3 regions of the Pseudomonas sp. MPC6 genome follow, and region 1 is predicted to be linked to each of the others. Evidence: predicted binding sites of a transcription regulator. Region 1 holds the regulator's gene; each other region holds the start of a gene.

The links. Region 1 encodes FliA, which starts transcription of late flagellar genes. Its sites were predicted from a motif close to CTAAAGTTTNNNNNNNNNNNGCCGNTAA; they were not measured.
Region 2: a site for FliA is predicted at 1,303-1,330, ahead of ELQ88_RS24140 (methyl-accepting chemotaxis protein). Genes of this name have one in related genera too.
Region 3: a site for FliA is predicted at 1,740-1,767, ahead of ELQ88_RS30525 (methyl-accepting chemotaxis protein). Genes of this name have one in related genera too.

The regions. Positions count from the first base shown of each region.
Region 1 covers NZ_CP034783.1:5,163,622-5,166,898, reverse strand. Annotated here, with positions in the region: gene flhF (flagellar biosynthesis protein FlhF) at 1-573, shown strand, start outside; gene fleN (flagellar synthesis regulator FleN) at 690-1,520, shown strand; gene fliA (RNA polymerase sigma factor FliA) at 1,517-2,257, shown strand; gene ELQ88_RS25840 (chemotaxis response regulator CheY) at 2,426-2,797, shown strand; gene ELQ88_RS25835 (protein phosphatase CheZ) at 2,820-3,277, shown strand, end outside.
Region 2 covers NZ_CP034783.1:4,768,635-4,771,911, forward strand. Annotated here, with positions in the region: gene ELQ88_RS24130 (Na+/H+ antiporter NhaC family protein) at 1-990, opposite strand, end outside; gene ELQ88_RS24140 (methyl-accepting chemotaxis protein) at 1,372-3,277, shown strand, end outside.
Region 3 covers NZ_CP034783.1:6,115,918-6,119,194, forward strand. Annotated here, with positions in the region: gene ELQ88_RS30510 (CocE/NonD family hydrolase) at 1-109, shown strand, start outside; gene ELQ88_RS30515 (phosphatase PAP2 family protein) at 88-921, opposite strand; gene ELQ88_RS30520 (histidine phosphatase family protein) at 948-1,619, opposite strand; gene ELQ88_RS30525 (methyl-accepting chemotaxis protein) at 1,857-3,277, shown strand, end outside.

The DNA.
Region 1 (3,277 bases):
CAGCATATCGCGCTGGTGAGCATGGACAGCTACCGGATCGGTGCCCAGGAACAGCTCAAGACCCTCGGCCGCATCCTCAATGTGCCGGTGACGCACGTCGACCCGGGGCAATCGTTGGTGCAGGCGCTCGATCCCTTGCTGCGCAAGCGTGTGGTGCTGATCGATACCGCCGGCCTGCAGGCCAGCGACCCGGCATTGCGCATGCAGCTCGAAAGCCTGGCCGTGCGCGGCATCAAGTCAAAAAATTATCTGGTCCTGGCCACCACCAGCCAGAAACAGGTGCTGACGGCCGCTTATCACAGTTACAAGCGCTGCGGGCTCGCCGGCTGCATCCTGACTAAACTGGATGAAACGGCCAGCCTGGGCGAGGTGTTGAGCCTGGCCATCAGCCATGATTTACCGGTGGCTTACCTGACCGATGGCCCGCGGATTCCCGATGATTTGCATCTGCCGCGGCGTCATCAGTTGGTCAGCCGCGCAGTAAGCGTGCAAATGCAGGAAGAACCTAGCGAGGAAGCCATGGCTGATATGTTCGCTGATATTTATCACAGCCCGACCAAGCGGGTCGGCTGAGGTATTAATGAATAGTTTTTGTACCTACATCGATGGTCTGCCATGCATTGTTCCGTTGGTGAACGCGCAGCCAGTAATGTGGCCTCCGTCTATGCAAGACAAGGTAAAGAAATAACATGGGCAGCATGCATCCCGTACAGGTGATCGCGGTGACCGGCGGCAAAGGTGGCGTCGGGAAAACTAACGTGTCAGTGAACTTGTCCCTGGCTCTAGCGGAGCTCGGCCGGCGAGTCATGCTGCTGGACGCCGATCTGGGGCTGGCGAACGTCGACGTCCTGCTGGGACTGACACCGAAACGGACCCTGGCCGACGTGATCGAAGGCCGCTGCGAGCTGCGCGACGTCCTGTTGCAAGGCCCCGGCGGCATTCGTATCGTCCCGGCCGCGTCCGGCACGCAGAGCATGGTGCATCTGAGCCCGGCGCAACATGCCGGCCTGATCCAGGCCTTCAGCGATATCGGCGATAACCTCGACGTCTTGGTGATCGACACCGCGGCGGGCATCGGCGAGTCGGTCGTCAGTTTCGTGCGCGCCGCCCAGGAAGTGTTGCTGGTGGTCTGCGACGAACCGACCTCGATCACCGACGCCTACGCCCTGATCAAGTTGCTCAACCGCGATTACGGGATGAACCGCTTCCGCGTCCTGGCCAACATGGCCCAGAGCCCGCAGGAAGGTCGCAACCTGTTCGCCAAGCTGACCAAGGTCACGGATCGCTTCCTCGACGTCGCCTTGCAATACGTCGGCGCCGTGCCGTACGACGAAAGCGTGCGCAAGGCCGTACAGAAGCAGCGCGCCGTGTATGAAGCCTTCCCGCGTTCCAAGTGCTCCCTGGCCTTCAAGGCCATTGCACAGAAGGTCGATACCTGGCCGTTGCCGGCCAACCCCCGCGGGCACCTGGAGTTTTTCGTCGAACGCCTGGTGCAACAAACCGCAGGACCGGTGCTATGACAGCCAGTGGCTACAACTTTTACAAGCAGTCGGCGCGTGACGTGCAGTACGAGCTGATCGAGCGTTACGCGCCACTGGTCAAACGCATTGCTTACCACTTGCTGGCGCGTCTGCCGGCCAGTGTCCAGGTCGAAGACCTGATCCAGGCCGGGATGATCGGCCTGCTGGAAGTGTCGACCAAATATGACGCCAGCAAAGGCGCCAGCTTCGAGACGTACGCGGGCATCCGAATCCGCGGCGCGATGCTCGATGAGGTGCGCAAGGGGGACTGGGCGCCCCGTTCGGTCCACCGCAATACCCGCATGGTCAGCGACGCGATTCGCTCGATTGAAGCTAAAACCGGTCGCGACGCTAAAGATCACGAAGTTGCGGCCGAACTCCAATTGAGTCTCGACGATTATTACGGGATTTTGAACGACACCCTGGGCAGCCGGTTATTCAGTTTCGACGATCTGTTGCAGGACGGCGAACACGAAGGGCTGCACGAGGACGGCGCGAGTGCACATCCGGAGCCGTCGCGCGACCTGGAAGATGAACGCTTCCAGGCGGCGCTGGCGGACGCGATTGCCAATTTGCCTGAGCGTGAGCGACTGGTGTTGGCGCTGTACTACGACGAAGAGCTCAATCTCAAGGAAATCGGCGAGGTCCTGGGGGTCAGCGAATCCCGGGTCAGCCAGTTACACAGCCAGTGCGCGGCCCGTTTGCGGGCGCGTTTGGGGGAGTGGCGAGCGCGCTGAAGGCAGTGTTGGGGACACTGCGAACGTGGCTGGTGCGGTGTTCAACTGCGCCGGTCGCGATCTGTTGTGTTCCAGACAGTCATCGAGTGCATCGCCGGATTGATTGAAATGGCGCGTCCAGGTGCTGGGCGCGTTTAAGACTGCTTGGAGGTCGAATTGGACAAGAACATGAAAATCCTCATCGTTGATGACTTCTCAACGATGCGGCGGATCATTAAAAACCTGTTGCGTGACCTTGGGTTCACCAACACGGTCGAGGCGGATGATGGCACCACGGCCATTCCGATGCTCAACAGCGGCAGCATTGACTTTCTGGTCACCGACTGGAACATGCCTGGCATGACCGGCATCGATCTGCTGCGCCACGTGCGTGCCGATGAAAAGCTCAAGCACCTGCCGGTGCTGATGGTGACCGCTGAAGCCAAGCGCGAGCAGATCATCGAAGCGGCCCAGGCCGGTGTCAACGGCTATGTGGTCAAACCCTTCACGGCCCAGGCGTTGAAAGAAAAAATCGAGAAGATTTTCGAACGCATTGGTTGAGCAACGGCGCCACGGGGGAGCTATGGAGCAAAAAGAATCTTCACAGGGCGATTTCGAATCGACCCTGAAAAAACACGCGGTCGAACTGGTCGCAAGCCTTGAAAAAGGCAAGTTCGGCGACGCGGTGCAACTGATCCATGAGCTCAACCAGACCCGTGACCGCGGCCTGTACCAGGAGGTGGGCAAGCTCACCCGCGAGTTGCATAACGCGATCGTCAATTTCCAGATTGACCCGCACATGCCGCAAGCCGAGGAAGTGTCCCAGATCACGGACGCCACCGAGCGCCTGGGCTATGTGGTCAGGCTGACCGAGGCCGCGGCCAACCGCACCATGGACCTGGTAGAGAACGCCACGCCGCTGGTCAACAGCCTGAGCCAGGAAGCCCAGGCGCTGAGCACGGACTGGGGACGGTTCATGCGTCGTGAAGTCGGGGCTGAAGAGTTCCGCGAACTGGCCCGGCGGGTCGACGGTTTCCTGAC
Region 2 (3,277 bases), 390 kb from region 1:
AGCCTTGCTGTGGCCGATCCACGAGGCCGAGGTTTCGACCAGCGTCTGCACCTCTCCGGTGGCTTTGATCACTTCGCCAAAACCGGAGGCGGCGATCATGATGAAGCCGATCATCGCCATCATCTTCATGCCTTCGGTGAACAGGTCGTCGGTGTCGCGCCATTTGACGATGCCCGATGCCGAAAAAATCAGAAACCCTGCCAACGCACCGATGATCATCGAGTCCAGCAGCAACTGAACGATGAACGCCGCGGCGATGGCCAGGCCGGCCACCATCAGGCTCAGCGGGTTGTACTGCACCGCGACCTGCTCGACCTGTTCGATTTTTTCCAGGTTGTAGACCCGCTTCTTGCGGTAGCTGATAAACGCAGCGCCAAGGCCAAACGCCATGCCCAACGCCGGAATGCCCATGGCATGGGTGACGTTGATACCGCTGATATCGACGCCGCTGCGGGCAACGTTGGCCAGCAGGATTTCATTCAGGAAGATGTTGCCGAAGCCCACGGGCAGGAACATGTACGGCGTGATCAGGCCAAAGGTAATGACACAGGCGATCAACCGCCGGTCCAGTTGCAGCTTGGTCAGCACATATAACAGCGGCGGTACCAGCAGCGGAATGAAGGCGATATGTATCGGCAAGATATTCTGAGAAGCAATGGCCACCACCCACAGCAAGCCAATCAGCAGCCACTTGACCTGTCCGCCACCGCTGGCGTGCTGGCGATCGACCATCGCCAAGGCCTTGTCGGCCAGGGCATGGGCCAGGCCGGACTTGGCAATGGCCACCGCGAACGCACCCAGCAAGGCGTAGGACAACGCGACCGTCGCCCCGCCGCCGAGGCCGCTGTTGAACGCCTTGAGCGTCGCGTCGATGCCCAGGCCACCGGTCAGGCCACCGACCAGCGCGCCGACGATCAGCGCGATCACCACATGCACGCGGGACAGGCTGAGTATCAGCATGACGCCGACCGCGGCAATTACTGCATTCATTATCAAGACCTCAAGACAAACGGAATGAGTCCGGCCGGCAGTCTGCGTGAGCCGCCAGCGGGTTGAAGAATGGGTTTTATTAGAGGGCGCGCACTGTGCCGGACCGTCGCGGCCTTGTCAAAGCCAATGCCCTCCATGCAGACGGGCCGCCACTCCCTGTAGGAGCGAGCTTGCTCGCGAAGGACGTTAACGATAATGCGTTCTTTCTGAGTGAATGCGTCGTCCTTGAGACCATCGCGAGCAAGCTCGCTCCTACAGGGGGGGGCTGTGCAAGGCATCAATTTCACACTGGTCTCTTATTCGCCGGACGGCATAAAGAAAGCCGAAACCCTGCCGCTACAGTGCCGAGTCTCAGATAATTATCGAATAAAGGACGTCTCCATGCCGCTCAGACAACTGTCCATTCAATGGAAGATCACCCTGCTCGCCGGGCTCTGCCTGGCCGGTATCGTGACCCTGCTGGTGGGTCTTTCGCTGTATCGCATGGAGCACAGCGCCGCGCTGGTGAAAGCCTCGAGCATGGAGATGCTCACCGAAGCCGCCCAGGCCCGGATCGAATCCCAGGGTGAAAACCAGGCGTTGGAGATTCGCCAGCAGTTCATGGACGCCTATCAATACGGCCACGGATTTTCCCGCCAGGTGCTGTTCCTGCGCGACCAGGCCGAGAAGCGCTTTCTCGACGCCTTCGACCTGCGTGAAGACCTGACCCGCCAGGTCAAGTCGGCGCTGCAAGCCAACCCGGAACTGCTTGGCCTGTCGCTGGTGTTCGAAGCCAATGCGCTGGACGGCAAGGACGATCTGTTTGCCGGCCAGGCGGAGCTGGGCAGCAACGACAAGGGCCGTTTCGCCCTGTATTGGTCGCAACCGACGCCAGGCAAGGTGACCTCCATGGCACTGCCCGAAAGCGACATGACCGACACCGCCACCGGCCCCAGCGGCGAGCCGGCGAACGCCTGGTTCACCTGCCCGCGCACCACGCTCAAGCCCTGCGTGATCGAGCCCTACTTCTATGTGATCGACGGGCAGAAGGTGCTGATGACCAGCATCGTTTTCCCGCTGATGGTCAATGGCAAGGTCATCGCGTCGCTGTCGGCGGACATCAACCTTAACAGCCTGCAAGCGGTCAGCCGGGGCGCAAGCCAGAAGCTGTATGACGGCCAGACCCACGTCAGCATCATCAGCCCGGTCGGTTTGCTCGCCGGCTACAGCCCGGACGCCAGCAAACTCAGCCAGCGCCTGGATACCGTGGACCCGACCGACGGTGCCGAACTGATCCGCATGCTGGCCACCAGCAGCCAGACCGAAAGCCTGCACAGCAAACAACAGCTGAAAGTGCTGGCGCCGTTCCAGCCGATTCCCGGTGGCAAGCCTTGGGGCGTGTTGCTCGAGGTGCCGGAAAAAGTGCTGGTGGGCCCTGCCGAAGCCCTGAAGAAACAACTCGATGACAGCAACACCGCCGGCACGCTGATGGAACTCGGCCTCGGCGCACTGGCGGCGTTGATCGGCCTGTTGCTGGTATGGCTGATGGCCCGCAGCGTGACCAAACCGATTCTCGGCGTGGCGCACATGCTCGAAGACATCGCCAGCGGCGAAGGCGACCTGACCCGTCGCCTGGCCTATGACAAACAGGACGAATTGGGCCAGTTGGCCGGCTGGTTCAATCGCTTCCTCGACAAGCTGCAACCGATCATTGCCGAGGTCAAACGCTCGGTGCAGGACGCGCGCAGCACGGCGGATCAGTCCTCCGCCATCGCCACCCAGACCAGTGCCGGCATGGAACAGCAATACCGCCAGGTGGATCAGGTCGCGACCGCCTCCCACGAAATGAGCGCCACCGCCCAGGATGTCGCCCGCAGCGCCGCACAAGCGGCACAAGCGGCGCGGGATGCTGATCACGCCACCCGTCGTGGCCTGACCGTAATCGACCAGACCACCACCAGCATCGACAACCTCGCCGCCGACATGAGCGCGGCCATGGTCCAGGTCGAAGGCCTGGCGGCCAACAGCGAGAAAATCGGTTCGGTGCTGGAAGTGATTCGCGCCATCGCCGAACAGACCAACCTGCTGGCCCTCAACGCCGCGATCGAAGCGGCCCGCGCCGGTGAGGCCGGACGCGGTTTTGCCGTGGTGGCCGATGAAGTGCGCAACCTGGCACGCCGGACCCAGGAGTCAGTCGAAGAAACGCGCTTGGTGATCGAGCAGTTGCAGAGCGGCACCCAGGAGGTGGTGGGATCGATGAGCAATAGCCATCGACAGGCTCAAGGCAGCGTCGAGCAGGTGGGTCAAG
Region 3 (3,277 bases), 950 kb from region 1:
CATCAACACCGTGCACCTGAGCCAGGACTTTGCCTCCCGGCTGGTGCTGACGACGCTCCCGGCAGAGGCATTGCCGGCACTGGAGCGTCAGCCGGCAGATTCCGGCTGAGCCATCAATGCCGGTTCTTCATGCTTTTGCAGAACCGGCAGCTCCAGCCGCGCTCGCCCATAAAACGCCAGCGCCGTCAGCAAACACGCCAGCCACACGAAGATCCCGGCCCAAAAGGTGTGGGACATGTAATGCCAGCCTTGCAGAACCCGCGTCGTGCCGTAGACGAAACCGAGTGCCAGCGAGCCGTACATCACCGCTTTGGAATAGCGCCAGCGATAGCGGCGTGCGACGAAGTACAACGCCAGCATGGTAAAACCACCCGAAGCATGACCGCCCGGCCAGCAGCGCCCTTTCCCGGCAACCTTCAGCAGATCGAAATTCTGATACCACTCCTTGTGTTCAATCTTCCCCCCATACTGGGTCGTTTCGATCGGGCAATACACACTGGTATGGCCCTTGAGGTAGTGGATTACGCCGGTGCTGATGGAAAACGCGAGCACCACGTACAGGAAATCACGGCGGTGCCTGTTGGCAAACCGCAGCACCGGCGCGACTTTGATTTTTTCCAGAAACGCGATGATGGTCGAATGCTTTTCAGCCTTCAGGCGCGGCCAGAGAAACGACAGCAAGGCGCCGACGATGGCGATCTCGCCGGTCCAGTTCGGGATGATCCGCGCCCATTTATGGGTGATCTTTTCGAACCAATACACATGGTCCAACGGAAACGTCTGCGTCACCGGATCATAAAAAAGATCGTTGAAGGCGATGTCGATGCGGGTCAGGTCGAACAGCAGGAACACCACGAGCGCACAGGCCAGCGGGATACCGAAGTTCATCCAGTAGAAACGTGAGCGGGAGGAAGTCAGCATTGAGCGCCCTGATTGAGAAAGTGAATTCATTCGCGGGTCACCGAGCCCCAGTCCGAGGCTTCGATGAAACCGAGCATGCGCGGTGCCTGTAACGTTTCGGCGAAAATGAACAAGGAAGCGCCGTACCCCAGGGTCGAGGTTGGCAACTTGAGGTCTTTCAGCAGTTGCGACATGCATTCGCTGTGGGTGACCAGAATCAGATTGCGGCCGGCCACTTTGTGCGCCAGGGCGTCACGCAACATGGTTCCCTTGCAGTTGATCAACCAGTCTTCATCGAAACTGATCTTGTTGAACATGTAGCCGGCGCTCTGCGCTGTCCGCATGAGCGGGCTGTTGTAGATGTCGGCCTTGTCCAAGCCCAGTTGCTCGAACTGAGCACCCACCGCCACTGCCACGCTGCGAGAACGCTCGGTGATGCCATCATTTCCGCTCAGGCAGGCTGCCGAGGAGTGATCGCAACGCTCGACGTGGCGCACCAGCACGATCATGTCACCTTTGGCCCAGCCGGTCGCCAACGCACGGGCGCCGGCTACATTACCGTCAGCCAGGTCCGGCACGGCGGCGGGTTGCAACAGCCATACCGTCAACGGGATCACCAGCAGCGCCGAGGCCAGCACCACAGCCGCGTTGCGATAGCGGGCCAGGCGGCTCAGGTCGAGGGAGCGTTTAATCCCGAATAGACTCAGTCTCAATTCCACATCAAGCCGACCCGCCGGCATGCCTCACTGTCATTAATGCCGCGAGGGTAGAGAGGCGCGCGTTGGCTGGGAGTGAAACGATTGTGAAAAAAAGCTTAAAAACAACGGCAAAAGATCTTTCTTCAGTTCCCAACCTCACTGCCGATACACACCTGCTACCTACCTTGCTGGCGCCCAAAAACAACAATCTTCCAGCCAACCGACGATCAAGAAACACAACGTTCCTGGAGGAATTCGATGAATAGCTGGTTCGGTAATATCAGCGTGAACCTGAAACTGGGCCTGGGGTTCGGCCTGGTCCTGACCCTGACCTGCATCCTCGCCCTGACCGGCTGGACAAGCCTGGGCGGTTTGATTGACCGCAGCAACTGGATGAGCGACATCACCCAGCTCAATGCCGGCCTGACCAAACTGCGTGTGGTTCGGCTGCAATACATGCTGACCAACGGCGACGAAACCGCCGCGCAAAACGTACAGACCACCCTGGACGCGTTCTCCGCCCAGCAGCAAGCGCTGCTGGCGAAATTCAAGAGCCCGGACAACCTCACCTTGTTGAGGGAACAAGGCGCCGTCATCGAGGCTTACAAGGCGTCCCTGAACAAGATGCGCAGTGCCTACCGCACCGGTAACAGCGCCCGCGACGTCATGGGCAGCAACGCCGAAACCGCCAGCAAACTGATCGACGCCATCAACTCCGCCGTGCAGCAAATGCCCCCGAGCGATCAGCGCTTCGAACAGTTCCAGGCCATCACGGCCGCCAAGGAAGCCTTCTTGCTGACCCGCTACGAAGTGCGCAGCTACACCGCCACCACCAACCCCGAGACCGAACAGAAAGCCGTCCGCCAACTGGATGTGGCGATTGCCAGCGTGAAGTCACTGGGCGGGCATTTCGCCGAGACTCAGCCAGACACCCTGCGGCAGCTGGAAGCCGCGCTGGGCAACTACCGCAGTGCCTTGCAGGCGTATAAAAACGCCAGCGACGACGCCGTCCAGGCGCGCAAGGAAATGACCGACCAGGGCGCCGCGATCGTGTCCCTGAGCGATCAGCTGTATCAGATTCAGCTCGAACGCCGTGACGCCGAAAGCGCCCAGGCCCGTACCCTGCAACTGATCAGCACCCTGCTGGCCTTGTTGGTGGGCATCATTGCTGCCGTCATCATCACTCGCCAGATCACCGGCCCGTTGCGCGACACCCTGGCCGTGGTCGAGCGCATCGCCAGCGGCGACCTGTCCCACGACGTCAAGGTGACTCGCCGCGATGAACTCGGTGTGTTGCAGCAAGGCATTGCGCGCATGGGCGTTACCCTGCGCGACTTGATCAGCGGCATTCGCGATGGCGTCGCCCAGATTGCCAGCGCCGCCGAAGAGTTGTCGGCCGTGACCGAGCAGACCAGTGCCGGGGTCAACAGCCAGAAGATCGAAACCGATCAGGTGGCCACGGCCATGCACGAGATGACGGCCACGGTGCAGGAAGTCGCGCGCAATGCCGAGCAAGCCTCCCGGGCCGCGGCTGCCGCTGACGGCGAAGCTCGCGAGGGCGACAAGGTGGTCAACGAAGCCATCGCCCAGATCGAACGCCTGGCCAGCGAAGTGGCGCGCTCAACCGAAGCCATGAATGTGCTGCAACAGGAAAGTGACAAGATCGGCAGTGTCATGGA